One region of the Mesorhizobium sp. B2-4-17 genome, then DNA from elsewhere that is predicted to be linked to it. Evidence: riboswitches for the same ligand, from Rfam matches in the RefSeq annotation. Region 1 holds a riboswitch; the other holds the start of a gene.
The links. Region 1 has a riboswitch for cobalamin ahead of FJ548_RS27295 (aromatic ring-hydroxylating dioxygenase subunit alpha). Riboswitches for the same ligand answer to the same signal wherever they lie in the genome.
Positions count from the first base shown of each region.

Region 2: another riboswitch for cobalamin. It lies ahead of bluB (5,6-dimethylbenzimidazole synthase); the one in region 1 lies ahead of FJ548_RS27295 (aromatic ring-hydroxylating dioxygenase subunit alpha).

Region 1 covers NZ_VFUX01000046.1:11,040-18,242, reverse strand. The annotation lists gene FJ548_RS27305 (hypothetical protein) at 1-917, opposite strand, end outside; gene FJ548_RS27300 (hybrid-cluster NAD(P)-dependent oxidoreductase) at 1,330-2,430, opposite strand; gene FJ548_RS27295 (aromatic ring-hydroxylating dioxygenase subunit alpha) at 2,451-3,698, opposite strand; cobalamin riboswitch at 3,850-4,051, opposite strand; gene FJ548_RS27290 (DUF680 domain-containing protein) at 4,544-4,741, shown strand; gene FJ548_RS27285 (DUF680 domain-containing protein) at 4,814-5,020, shown strand; gene FJ548_RS27280 (DUF680 domain-containing protein) at 5,082-5,321, shown strand; gene ugpC (sn-glycerol-3-phosphate ABC transporter ATP-binding protein UgpC) at 5,393-6,505, opposite strand; gene FJ548_RS27270 (alpha-glucosidase family protein) at 6,530-7,203, opposite strand, start outside.
Region 2 covers NZ_VFUX01000002.1:174,568-181,770, reverse strand. The annotation lists gene FJ548_RS02600 (pirin family protein) at 1-523, opposite strand, end outside; gene FJ548_RS02595 (DUF2277 domain-containing protein) at 563-829, opposite strand; gene FJ548_RS02590 (exodeoxyribonuclease VII small subunit) at 941-1,192, opposite strand; gene FJ548_RS02585 (histone deacetylase family protein) at 1,196-2,122, opposite strand; cobalamin riboswitch at 2,303-2,485, shown strand; partial or broken gene bluB (5,6-dimethylbenzimidazole synthase) at 2,534-3,115, shown strand; gene FJ548_RS02575 (hypothetical protein) at 3,280-4,263, opposite strand; gene ribB (3,4-dihydroxy-2-butanone-4-phosphate synthase) at 4,655-5,755, opposite strand; gene aroC (chorismate synthase) at 5,842-6,963, opposite strand; gene FJ548_RS02560 (DUF1344 domain-containing protein) at 7,147-7,203, shown strand, end outside.

The sequences.
Region 1 (7,203 bases):
ACAAAAAAGCCGGCGGCACTCGCCACCGCCAGCGCAACGCCGTCTCGCCAGACAGATTTGCGCATCTGGAAAACCACGAAAACGACGAAGACGGCGAAAGTCGGCAATGCCGCGAAAATGTTGATGTTGGCTCGCAAGCTGACATAGTAGCGCATCAGCAATTGCAGGAAAGTGCCGAAAAACTCGGGAAACCATACATACACACTGACGAGATAGGCAGTGCAAACCGTGAAGATGACGACGTTTTCAGCCGTCAGGCACGCCGTCAGCGAGCGTTTGCGCCAAGCGATGTAGAAATAGGGCAGTATGATACCAGTTGCCCAATGTGGTTTGACCAGAAGCAGTACGCTTCCAGCCAAGCCAACCGCTGCGGCAAGGCCAAGAGGAACCGGCGCATCTGCGCGGTTGTCGATCCGCCACATCATCAGGAACAGCATCGGCATGAACAGCATCGTACCGATATGCTCGCGCTGGCCGAAAACATTCCCAGGCATGATGAGAAGCAAAACCGCTAATGCGGGATAGATCCATTGCGTCTTCAGATCGACGAAGATTCGACTTCGCTCGATGACGACAGCCGACAGCGCAATCGAAACGAAGAAGATCAGATAGATGAAGCACTCGATTGCGGATTCCGGCGAGATGCCGAGCCTGTGGGACAGCCATACCGGCCCAATATAGAGGGCCACGGAGAAAGGCGGATTGGTTTCCAGAATGTCGACATAGAGCCTCTGACCATCCAGAACCTTTTCGCAGATAACGATGAGCCAGCTGACGTCGGTATTGTCGCCGGCGGTCCACGGCATAAAAAAAGAGAACACCACTACGGTCGCAACAAGCCATACCGGCGACAAGCTTCCAACCGCGGACGCAAAGCCAGTCGCAGTACTGATGTTTCTTACATTTCCCATGCTCATCGGACCGCCCCAACAAAGATGACTTTTACGCAGAATGACGAAATCATGGACGGGAACACAGCTGTGCCGGCCTCAGTGCCAAGGGTGGCAGTTGATCCGGTTCTGAGGAATACAAGCCAATATGGTCGGAAGCAGAAGCCGATCGTGCGTGCGCGCCCACTGTGTCGAGCAGCGTCGAAATGGGCACGACCGGTGCTCGCGCCGCTCGCCCAGCGGCAGTGCTGACATCGATCACCGGCTGCTCCCGCCACTGGAACTGACACCGAAAGCTAGCCGGGATTGCCTAAAGTGCGGTTAATCGCGCCATTACAGTCTGCGCGGTTCAGCCGGATTTTCGGTGGCACCGCGTCGCAGGCAACCAGGGCCGGCAAGGCACCGACTGTTTCCCGGATCGGTTGAGGCCTTGAACCGATTATGCCTCGATTTCCAACGCCGACAGCGGCCTGGAGCAACAGGCCAGGATGAAGCCGTCATCGATCTCGTGATCGAGGATGCCGCCATTGTGGCTCATTTCGACATCGCCGAAGACCTTCTTGACCTTGCAGGTTCCACACAGGCCGAATTCGCAGGCCGCGGGTATCCGCACGCCCGAGGCGCGCGCCGTCTGCAGCACGGTCTGGCCGGCGACACATTCGGCATCGACGTCCGAAAGCGCGAAGCGAATCGCTGTCGCGGCTTCGGCGGGAACAGGGGCGCCGTCCTGTGCGGGCGCTGCGAACGGCGCCGGGATTTCCTCCACCACCGGCGCGGCGAAGCTCTCCTGGTGGTATTTCGTCATGTCGAAGCCGGCGGCTTCCAGCATGCCGCGCACGGCCCGCATGAAAGGATCCGGACCGCAGCAGAAGATCTCGCGTTCGCGAAAATCGGGCGCCAGCAGCGGCAGCCTTATGGCGTCGATACGGCCCATATGGCCGTACCAGCCCTCACGGCTTGAGCGCTCCTCGATCATGAAGCCGAGCGACAGGCCGGGCATATGGCCGCCGAGCAGTTCGAGTTCCTTGCGGAAGATGATCTCTTCGGGTCGGCGCGCGCAGTTGACGAAGCTGACATCGGTCCATGGCGCGCAGTCGTTCAGCCAGCGCAGCATCGACATCATCGGCGTCACGCCCGAGCCTGCCGAGATGAACAGATATTTGGCTGCCGGATGGCTGTGCAGCGAGAAGTCGCCGGCCGGCCCGTAGGCCTTGACGTGTGAGCCAGGCACCAGATGATCGAACATCCAGCGCGTACCAATGCTGCCGGCCTGTGCCTTCACCGTCACCGCGATCGAGAACGGCCTCGATGGCGACGATGACAATGTATAGGTGCGCATCAGCGGCCCGTCATCTGTCGGCAGTTCCAGCGTCACGAACTGGCCCGGCTTGTAGCGGAACCAGGTCTGGTTGTCGGAGCGGAAGGTGAAGGTCTTGACGTCAGGAGACTCGTCGCTGACCCCAATCACTTCCAGCACCTGGAGCCGGTCGTTCCAGGGCGCCATCTGGTCGAGATGGCGGTAAAGGCCAAGATCAGTCATCGCGTTCATCCTTTGGCCTCTCAGGCGACACTGCGGAGCGCTGGTCGACCATCCTCGGCGAGGCGCGGACCAATGAAACGCGCATACCAGTCGACGAACTGGATGACGCCACCCTCATGCAGCTCCGAATACGGGCCTGGTTCGTAGGCCGGCGACAGGATGCCGAAGGCGTTTTCCTCGACGATACGGCGATCCTGATCGTTGGTCTCGGTCCACACATGGGTGAGTTCGGCGAGATCGTAATCGACGCCCTCGACCGCATCCTTGTGCACCAGCCATTTCGTCGTTACCGCCGTTTCCGTGGCACTGATCGGCAGCACGCGGAAGGTAACGGCGTGATCGATCAGGATGTGGTTCCAGGTGGTCGGATAGTGATAGTGCATCAGGGTGCCGATGCGGTCGGCCGAGACGCTGTCGGAGAGGTTCTTCTTCACCGCCCGCTTGCCGCTCATCGTGTAGCTGACCGCGTCGCGCAGCAGCGGCGCGCGGGTGGCGCGATATTGCCCGGCCGGATCGATGCGGAATTTGCTCGGCAGGCCAACGGCCTCGCATTTCGCCCAGTGCGCGATCATCTCAGGATCGCTGTCGGCGCCCTGTACACCGGTCACGGTCGGCGCCTCCGGGAAGGTCTTGCAAAGCTCCGGATGGCTGCCGGCGCAATGATAGCACTCGCGGTTGTTTTCCCAGACCAGCTTCCAGTTGCCCTTCTCGACGATGGTGCTCTGGAAAGCGATCTTTGCTTCGCTCAGCCGGTGCGGCTTGAGATAGGGTTCGATCATCGCCCGCATCGGTGCGAAGTCGGCGGGCTCCCTGGCCAGGCAGATGAAGACGTAGCCGGCCACGCTCTCGCAGGCGACCGGCTTCAGGCCGAACTGGCCTTTGTCGAAACCGTCGGCCATCTGGCGGGCGAACAGCAGGCGGCCGTCGAGCTCGTAGGTCCACTGGTGATACGGGCAGACCAGTTTGGCCGCCAAGCCCTTGTCGGTGTTGCAGACGCGGCTGCCGCGATGGCGGCAGGAGTTGTGGAAGGCATTGATCTTGCCCTGCTGGTCGCGCACCAGCACGACCGGATAGTCGCCGATCTGCACGGTGATGAAGCTTCCCGGCTTCGGCAATTCGCAATCATGGCCGATGAACAGCCAGTCGCGATACCAGATCAGCTCCATGTCGAGCTTGAAGTAGTCCGGGTCGGTGTAGAAGGGCTGTTCCAGCGAAAAGCCCTCTCTGCGGCTGTTCAAGAGCCTCAGCATATCGTTGCGCGCATCCATGTCCTGTCCTCGCATTCATCGCATCGGCCCGTCCAAACGGACGCGCGTCGCTCTAATGACTGAACCGGAGGGGATGAGAGGAAGGACAAGGCTGCATGCCGGCAAGCGCCGGGCATGCGGCATCCGCCTCTTGACCGCCCACCGCGATCAGTCGAGTTCTACGATCTCTGGCTGGTTTCCGGGCTCTGGAGTGTCCTTGCGGACGGTCGCGACACCTTCCCAGGCTTGCGCCCAGTGGTCTCCCGTTGCGACTTGAACTCCACCACCGTCGCGGGGGCAGCGCCGGACTTTGACCGGCTTCCCAATTCTCCGCCCCGTCGTCACGAAGCGGCACCTGAGATGACATGATCTAATCACGACAGCGCTTGCGACATCGGCATGAAAGCGACATTGCATCCATGTGGCGCGACACCCATGCGCAACGATCTGGTCACGAGCAGCGACAGCGAAAATCATCGCGGTGACGGCCGCGCCGGGCGTCGGAATCGGCCCGGAGTGGAAGCAAAAAGGGTTAACGGTTTCGAAAAGTGACTATTAGCAGATTCTAAAATCGAACCGAACGGTTCGTTTCTGTTGACGGTGCGTGCAGGACGGTGTGAACGCCGAGCCTCCGATAGAGTCGGTGATGACGACACCGACTTTAATTAACGCGTTGATATTGCAACGGAAAAATCGCACGTGGAAGATCTTGGTACAATTTCAAGTAGTGGATTCATGGTCCACGTTGAACATCTTCGTGATTGGAAACGGCTAGCTGGCTCTCCCACATCGGGGTCGTCCGAACGACGCGATTTCAATCCCAAGACACGCCGCTAGACGGACGGAAAAATGCTGGAGTACCCAAAATGAAAAAGATTGTTCTCACTGCCGCCGCCCTTCTGGCCATTTCCGGCAGCGCCTTCGCTGGTAGCGATCACTATGGTGCGAATGGCCCCGCGGCCACTGCTGCCGACAGCTCTTACACCGCTTCGATCAAGAAGTCGGAACCGGCTGCTCAGACGCCCACCCACGGTGCTGACCGCAACCTCTTCGGCAACAACTAACAGCCGATCTCCAGCAGGCGGCGGGTTTGGCCTGCCGTCCTGGCGACATTCGAAGAATTCAGGAGACTTGAAATGAAGAAGATCGCTCTTGCTGCCGTCGCCGTTCTGGCCATTTCCGGCAGCGCTTTCGCCGGCAGTGACAATTATGGTTCGAATGGCGCTAGCCAGCCGGCCGCCACGTCGACCGACAACTCATACACCGCTTCGATCAAGAAGTCCGAACCGGCGGCTCAGACGCCTACGCACGGTGCCGACCGCAACCTGTTCGGCAACAACTAATATCAACGACAACCGGCGGGCTTGCCCGCCGCTTGGATTCGCGAATACCGGAGTACCCGAAATGAAAAAGATTGTTCTTACCGCCGCCGCTCTTCTGATTGCCGCCGGCAGCGCCTATGCGGCCAACGACAATGTTGGCGGCACCGACATCAACAAGCAGGCGACGACCGCCAATGTCGACACTTCGCATACCGGCTCGATCCGCAATGAAGGATCGCCTGTCTACAAGCTGCTCAATTCCTCGGGTGACGCACAGAAGTCCGCCCCACAGGGCAGCGACCGGAATCTCTTCGGCCGTTAATAGCCGATGTGGAATACAAAAAGAGCCGCGGGCCGATGCCTGCGGCTCTTTTTTATCACCAGAACCCTGTTTCAGGCCGCCTTTGCCTCTACCTCGTGAAGCGCGAAGGAGCGGCCGTCCGCGTCGAAGATATGAAGGTCGCCGGCATCGGCGGTCAGCCGCAGCGTCGAGCCGCGCTTGACCTCGACATTGCCAGGCAGCTTGGTCACCAGGGGCAGGTCGGTCCTGCCGATGTCGACATAGACCAGCTGGACCTCGCCGAGTTGTTCGATATAGTCGACCGTCCCTTCGAACAGATAGTCCGTGCCGCTGGCGATCGCGAGATCTTCCGGGCGCACGCCGAAGCTTACCGCCGCGCCCTTCGCCGAAGCCGGTGTCGCGATCGGCACCGTCGCCTTGCGTCCGCCGACATGACTGATCACGGTCGGGCTGCCGGTCCTGTCGACGGTCGCCGGCAGGATGTTCATGGCCGGCGAGCCGATGAACTGGGCGACGAACAGATTGCCGGGCCTCTTGTAGAGTTCCATCGGTGTTCCGACCTGCTCGATATGGCCCTCCTTCAGCACCACGATACGGTCGGCCAGCGTCATCGCCTCGACCTGGTCGTGGGTGACGTAGATCATGGTCGTGTTGGGCATCGATTCCTTGAGCTTGGCGATCTCGATACGCGTGGCGACACGCAGCGCGGCGTCAAGGTTCGACAGCGGCTCATCGAACAGGAACACTTTCGGATTGCGCACGATGGCGCGGCCGATGGCGACGCGCTGACGCTGACCGCCCGACATCGCCTTGGGCAGACGGTCGAGATACTTGGTCAGCTGCAGGATTTCCGCCGCCTGGCGCACGCGCTTGTCGATCTCGGCCTTGCTTTCCTTGCCGATCTTCATCGAGAAGGCCATGTTGTCGTAGACGGTCATGTGCGGATAGAGGGCGTAGGACTGGAACACCATGGCGATGCCCCGCTTCGACGGCGGCACGTCGTTGACAACCTCGCCGTCGATCCTGAGTTCGCCTGAGGTGATCTCCTCGAGCCCGGCGATGGACCGCAGCAAGGTCGACTTGCCGCAGCCCGACGGGCCGACGAAGACGATGAACTCGCCCGATTTGATGTCGAGGTCGATGCCGTGGAGAATGTTGAGATTGCCGTAGGACTTCTTCACTTGTCGCAGCGTGACATCGGCCATGATTTTCTCCCGGTGATTTGAAATTCAGTCTATGCGCCCGAACCAGGCGCCGTAGCCGCCGAGGCGGACGGTGCCTGTGTCTGCCTTCTCCGAAAATCCGTGTCCCGGCAAAGGTTGCAGCGATCGGTCGCCAAGGTCAACCTCGGCCGGCTTGGCGCCCAGATTGAAGACACAGACGATCTGCTCATTGCCTGCCCGGCGCGTGAAGGCGACGGTGTCGCCCTGGCTTTCGATGAAATTGATATCGCCCTTGGCCAGCGCCGGATGGGCGCGGCGGAAGGCGAGAAAGCGCCGGTAGTGCTCGAGCAGTGACGTCTCGTCACCCTGCTGTACATTGACCGCCTGCGACAGATGCTTGGCCGGCACCGGCAACCATGGCTTTGCCTGGGAGAAGCCGCCATTCTTGGCGCTGCCGTCCCACACCATGGGCGTGCGGCAGCCATCCCGGCCCTTGAATTCCGGCCAGAAGCGGATGCCATAGGGATCCTGCAGGTCCTCGAAGCGCAGGTCGGCCTCGCCGAGCCCGAGTTCTTCGCCCTGATAGATGCAGACCGAGCCGCGCAGCGACATCAGCAATGCCGAAATGACCTTGAGATAGGCGACCGGGTCGGCCTCGTTGGCGGCCCAGCGCGAGGCCGGGCGCATCACGTCATGGTTGGAAAACGCCCAGCACGACCAGCCGTCGCTGGCGACCTTGC
Region 2 (7,203 bases), on a different contig from region 1:
CGATGACAACGCGGCCGCTGACGCCTTCGGCATCGATCTCGGGAAGGCGCAAGACAGCCGTGTTCTCGAACACCGGCGCCACTTCCTCCTTGTCGTCTGGCAAGGCAAGCCATGTCTGCAGGCCCGAAATCGACATTGGCGCGCCGCGCAATTCCTCTGGCGTGCGCTCGGAATGCACGATGCCGCGGCCGGCGGTCATCAGGTTCACGTCGCCGGGCTGGATGACCATTTCGGTGCCCAGCGAATCGCGATGCCGGATCTTGCCGTCAAACAGATAGGTGACCGTCGACAGGCCGATATGGGGATGGGGACGGACATCGAGCGCCTGGCCCGCGCGCAGGATCGCCGGCCCCATGCGGTCGAAGAAGATGAATGGGCCGACCAGACGCCTCTTGGCGGTTGGCAAGGCTCGGCGCACCTCGAAGCCGCCAATGTCCTTGACGTTCGGGATGACCATCAGTTCGATCTGATCGCTGGCAAAGGCATCGCCGGCTTCAGGGTCCTTCCCCGGGAAGAAGCTCATGAACTCTCCTTGTCAGCGGTCCAGACCGCCTTGGCCGCATCAGGCAAAACGGAGCGCCGCCTTTGCCCGAAGTTTGGCCGCCACCTCTTCGCGGTTGCGCGGATGCTGGTTTGTTTCGAGAGAATCGAGCAGTTCCCGCGCCGATGCCGCGATGGCCTCCACCGCATGGTCGAACGCATGCTGGTTCTGCTTCGAAGGCCGCGTCGTCCCGCTCAGCTTGCGGACAAACTGAAGTGCCGCGTCGCGAACTTCATCGTTGGTTGCCGGCGGGTCAAAATTGAACAGGGTCTTGATGTTTCTGCACATCGCTTCCGTTTCTCCTCTTGTCCTGGAGCCGTTCCAATCGGGACGAGCTTGATCCTCAATCATGATCGTGTCCAAAAACCGGCGAGGCAAGACCGTCATCGCGACCGTGCCTCAGTCCGCGTCGAGCGGCTCCGTTCCGACCGGCTTTCCATCGCGCGACAGCCTGATCTTCTCGACCTTGTCCTCCGCAGCCTTCAGCAACCGGTCGCAATGCGCCTTCAGGGCCTCACCGCGTTCATAGATCCGGATTGACTGATCGAGCGGCACGTCGCCACGCTCCAGGTCATCGACGATCTTCTCCAGCGCATCGAGTGCCTGTTCGAAGCTCATCGCCTTGACGTCTTCGTTGGTCTCACCAGCCATCATTCATCCTTTCATCAGCCGCGCGACATGGGCCGCGACCGAAAATGCCAATCCCTGCAGATCGTAGCCGCCCTCAAGCAGGCTGACGAGCCGGTTGTCGCCGTGACGCGCGGCGCGTTGCATCAGTTGGCCCGTCGCCCAGTCGAAATCATCCTCGGTCAGATTGATCTCGGCCAGCGGATCGCGGTGGTGCGCGTCGAAGCCGGCCGAAATGATGATCAGATCGGGTGCGAATTTGTCGAGCGCCGGCAGTATCCGCGACAGGAAGGCATCGCGAAACACCTCGCTGCCGGTCTGCGGCGCCAGAGGCGCGTTGACGATGTTGCCGGCCCCGGTTTCGTTCTTCGCACCGGTGCCGGGATAGAGCGGCATCTGATGCGTCGAGCAATAGAGCACCGACGGATCGTCCCAGAAAATATCCTGCGTGCCGTTGCCGTGATGCACGTCCCAGTCGACGACGGCGACGCGCTCGGCGCCATGCTTCTTCTGCGCATAGCGCGCCGCGATCGCCGCCGTATTGAAGAAGCAAAAGCCCATGGCGGTGGTTTTCTCGGCATGGTGGCCGGGCGGCCGCGCGGCGACGAAGGCATTGTCGGCCCGGCCAGTGAAGACGTCGTCGACGGCCGCGTTGGCGGCACCGATCGCGGTGATCACCGCCTGCCAGCTCTTCGGGCTGGCGGTGGTGTCGGCATCGACGCGGGCGATGCCCTCTTCGGGGATGGCGGCGCGCACACGCGCGACGAAATCGGCCGGATGCGCGTAGAGAATAGTGGCTTCATCTCCTTCCGGCGCCTTGACGCGATCAAGCGCGGCAAAGGCTTCGCCGTCGAGCACGCGCTCGATAGCGCGCAAGCGGTCCGGCCGTTCGGGGTGGCCGGGCGGCGTGATGTGTTCAAGGAAGATAGGGTGCGTGTAGAGACGGGTGGCCATCGTCCCTATCTAGTGCCCCGACACGGCAATGGCTATGCGTTGCGGCTTGATCGCTGGGGAAAATCACGTCTGCGTCCATTCGCGTCGCTGCGGGGATTGGCGCGGCCGGGGCTTCGGCGTAAGGTCGCCACCACTGCCTGGTGCCCGCCGGCCTGTTTGTTCTCAGTCGCATTATGCGACGCCAAGTGAAATCCACTTGGCTGCAAATGCTCTGGCGGGAGAATCGGGAACACGGTTGAATTCCGTGGCGTGCCCAACGCTGTAAGGGGGACCGCGCCGGTAAATGCCACTGTCGATGACGGGAAGGCACCGGACGCGGGTTGATCCCGAGCCAGAAGACCGGCCTGGCAGGCATCGTCACCCGCATGGTCAGGCGGGCGGCATTGATTTGAAGTCGCAAGGGGACAAGCGATGCTGGAAGCCATGACCGCTCCTGTGGGCGATGGATTTGACCAGATGGCGCGCGACGCCGTCTACCGAGCCATGTTCACCAGGCGCGATGTTCGCAGCCATTTTACTCCCGAGACCATCGACGACGAGGTGCTGGCTCGGCTGCTGCTTGCAGCCCATCACGCGCCATCGGTCGGGTTCATGCAGCCGTGGAACTTCATCGTCATTCGCGGTGCCGGGCGCCGGGAGAAGGTACGTGACCTGTTCCTGGCCGCGCGTGAACAGGAACTGCCAGCAATCGAGGAAGAGCGACAAGCGCTCTACCGCAAGCTCAAGCTGGAAGGCATCTGCGAAAGCGCGCTCAACATCTGCATCACCTGCGACCGCCAGCGCTCGAAAGGTTCGCCGCTGGGGCGCTGGCACAATCCGGAGATGGATCTCTACAGCACGGTCTGCGCCGTGCAGAATTTCTGGCTGGCGGCACGGGCCGAAGGCATCGGCGTCGGCTGGGTCAGCATCATCGAGCCTGAGGCGCTGAAGCGGCTGTTGGCCATTCCCGAGCACGTGACGCCGGTCGCCTACCTCTGCGTCGGCCGTGTTTCCGAGTTCGCGCCCAAGCCGGACCTCGAGACACATGGCTGGGGCCGGCGATTGCCGCTGCCCGAATTGATCATGAGCGAGACGTTTTGCGGCCAGGGCGAGGCGCCGCTCAAATCAGCGGTGTCGCGCCTCTATACCGTCGCCGGCACGCCCGCCAGCCCGGCCGATCAGCGTGTCGCGCCGGCCGTGTCCCAGCGCGAACCACCGAAGGAGGAGAGCGCCTTGTCCTTGAGGTTCCTGAACTTCGACGATGCCTCGGCCAGCCGAGCGTCCCAGGCTGGATCAGGCAGCTGGCCGGCAATGGTCTTGAAATAGACCTGCATCAGGCAGGCGATGGCGAAGGGCTCGATGAAGGTTGCCTTGAAGGCCCAGGCAAAGACGATGGCGAGCACGAAGGCCCAGCCGGCAAGCTGCCCGGGCATGAGGAAAAGAATGGCGCCGGCCGGGGCCAGCATCAGCAGGAAGATGACAAACGACACGCCCCACATGATGATCGCCAGCCAGACGGCGTTCTTGACCATGATCTTGCCGTTCTGGGCGTAGAGCACCACGCCTTGGCGTGCGGTTTCGAACGGCGAGGACGAGTTGATGCGGATATTGTAGCCGAGGATGATCTCGTCGACATAGGTGAGCGACAGGCGGATTACCGTGTTGATGAAAGACACAAGGCCGCTCAGGCCTGGAATGGGCAGGAAAGCGGCTACGCCGCCAAGCAGGCCGGTAATGGCGCGGATAGCGCCCTTGACCAGCTGGTCGACGACGAAAAGGACGTTAGCCTCGGCGAAACGCTCGGTCACGACCTCCTTTGCGTACACGATCTGGTTCTTACCGTCGGGAACGTCACGGCCGTCGATCAGATGGACCATGACGGCGATATGGCCGGCCTTGACGACGTAGAGAATGTATTCGCGGATCCAGTAGACGGCGATCGAGACGGCGCCAAAGCCGACGACGCCGCCCCATAGGGCAAAGGACAACGGCCCGTCGGGATCGGTGGAGATATGGCCGACGCCATAGCCGACGGAGGCGCCCGTGCCAGTCGCCAGGATATAGGCCAGAGTGATGCCGAAATAGACGATCATGCGAAAAACAATGAAAGGCCAGGTCCGCATCATGATGGACACCGACCTGCCGATATCGAAATCCCACATGCCCCGAATCTCCCCTCAGAGAGGGCTGGGAGGATGCGCTCACCCCGAAGATTGTCAACCGGGGGGCGACGAGAAGAAGCGAGCAGCCGCTCGTTCGCAAACGTTCGGAATTGGCCGAGGCTTCCGCGACGTCGTCATCCACGGGCGGAGCGACGCGAAGCGGAGCGCAGACCCGAGGATCCATGCCGTAATCTTGATCGAAGATCACAGCGGAGCAGAATTCTGGACCGTGGCAACGCGTCGAAGTCGCGGCATGGATCCTATGGTCTGAGCCGCGTCGCTTCGCTCCTTGCTTCGCCATAGGATGACGAGGCAAGCGGACGCTTCAGTCAATCGCCAACGCAGGCGACCTGCCAGCAGGACCTTTCCGCCGCGTCGATCCCTCGGTGGACTACAAAATCTCGGTCTTGGCGATATGGATGCCAAAACCCTCCAAACCAACATAATGGCGCTCGCGCGAGGCGATCAGGTTGATCGAGGAAATGCCGAGATCCTTCAGGATCTGCGCACCGAGGCCGATTTCGCGCCATTCGTTTTCGCGCCGGCGCGCCTCTTCGTGATCCTCGCGGTCACCTGATGCAGGGCGCTTGCGCTCCTGATGGGCGACACCGACCGAGCCTTCGCGCAGATAGACGATGACACCGCGCTTACGCTCGCCCATCGCCTTCATGATGCCGTCGAGCCGATGGCTGGTGCCGAAGACGTCGGTCACCACGTCTTCGGAATGCAGCCTGACCGGAACGTCCTCGCCGTCGCGGATATCGCCGAAGACCACCGCGACATGATGCATCGTGTCCCAGGGCAACGTATAGGTGAAGACCTGCGCCTTGCCGCCGAGCGTGTCGATCTCCGAGCAAGCCACGCGTTCGACCAGCGTTTCCTTGCGTTGCCGGTAGGCGATGAGATCGGCGACCGAAACCTGCTGGAGGCCATGCTCCTCGGCGAAGGCCGCGACCTGTGGGCCGCGCTTGACGGTGCCGTCGTCATTGACCAGTTCCGAAATGACACCGATCGGCGGCAGGCCGGCGAGTTTGCACAGATCGACCGCCGCCTCGGTATGGCCCGAACGCATCAGCACGCCGCCTTCGCGCGCGATCAGCGGGAAGATGTGGCCGGGACGGACGAAGTCGGAGGCGCCGACATTGCCGTTGGCGAGGTTGCGCACGGTCAGCGTGCGGTCGTCGGCCGAAATGCCTGTTGTCGTGCCGTGCTTGAAATCGACGCTGACGGTGAAGGCGGTGGTGTGGGCTGAATCATTGTCGGCCACCATCGGCGCAAGGTTAAGCCGCTTGGCTTCCTCGCGCGGCATCGGCGTGCAGACAATGCCCGACGTGTTGCGCACGATGAAGGCCATTTTCTCGGGCGTGCAGTGGACGGCGGCAACAATCAGGTCGCCCTCGTTCTCGCGCCCGTCATCGTCCATGACGACGACGATCTCGCCGCGTTCAAAGGCACGGATGGCTTCGACGATCTTCTTCTGGTCGTAAGGCATGGAGCGCTCGCTTCGTTCGCAGGGCAGTAGGGAATAGGGCAGTAAGGCAGTAGGGAAAAGGAAAATATGTTGGGCAGGCAGGCTGCCTACTGCCTACTGCTACTGTCTATTCCCTGCCCTGTCTGTCCTCGATGGCGCAGATAATGATCGGCTATGGCGCAGGCAACCATGGCCTCGCCGATCGGCACGGCGCGAATACCGACGCAGGGATCGTGCCGGCCCTTGGTCATCACCTCGACGTCGTTGCCGTCTTTGTCGATAGACTTTCGCGGCGTTAGGATCGACGAGGTCGGCTTGACGGCAAAGCGGGCGACGATCGCCTGGCCGGTAGAGATGCCGCCGAGGATACCACCGGCATTGTTGGACAGGAAGACCGGCTTGCCATCGTTGCCCATGCGCATCTCGTCGGCATTCTGTTCACCGGTGATGCGCGCGGCCTCGAAGCCGTTGCCGATCTCGACGCCCTTGACGGCGTTGATCGACATCAGCCCGGAGGCAATGTCCTGGTCGAGCTTGGCGTAGATCGGCGCGCCGAGCCCTGGGGGGACGCCATCGGCGACGATCTCGATCACCGCGCCGACCGAGGAACCCGATTTGCGGATGCCGTCGAGATACTGCGTGAAAATGGGAATAGAGGCTGGATCGGGGGTGAAGAACGGATTTTCCGGGTCGCCAATAAAATTCCAGTTCCAGTTGGCGCGATCGATCGACTTTTCGCCCATCGACACCAGCGCGCCGCGCACCACCATGCCCGGCACCACCTTACGCGCGAGCGCGCCGGCCGCCACGCGCGCCGCGGTCTCGCGGGCCGAGGAACGGCCGCCGCCGCGATAGTCGCGTATGCCGTATTTGACGTCATAGGTGTAGTCGGCATGGCCCGGCCGGTATTGGCGGGCAATCTCGCCATAGTCCTTCGAGCGCTGGTCGACATTTTCGATCAGCATCGAAACCGGCGTGCCGGTGGTGATCATCGTCTCGCCGTCCTCGTCGAGCACGAAACCGGACAGCACCTTCACTTCGTCGGGCTCACGGCGCTGGGTGACGAAACGCGACTGGCCGGGCCGGCGCTTGTCGAGTTCGGCCTGGATTTCGTGGCGCGTGAAGCGGATACCCGGCGGACAGCCATCCACCACGCAGCCGAGCGCTGCGCCATGGCTTTCGCCCCAGGTGGTGACGCGGAAAAGATGGCCGAACGTATTGTGAGACATGGAAAAGTGCCCTGCCCGGCATCGAAGCCGACTGAAGTCTGCCTTCTATTGGCGTTTTCCACAGGGGTCAAACTGTGATCTGGCGGATTTAGTTTTGACACATTCGGTTGGTTTCTGCTCTGCTCCATTCGCCGTTGAGGATCCGCCGCCACCGTGCCGGCGCAATGACCAAAGAGGACGATGATGCGTACCCTGATTGGCGCTGTTGCCGCCATACTGCTGCTTTCCACCGCCGCTTTC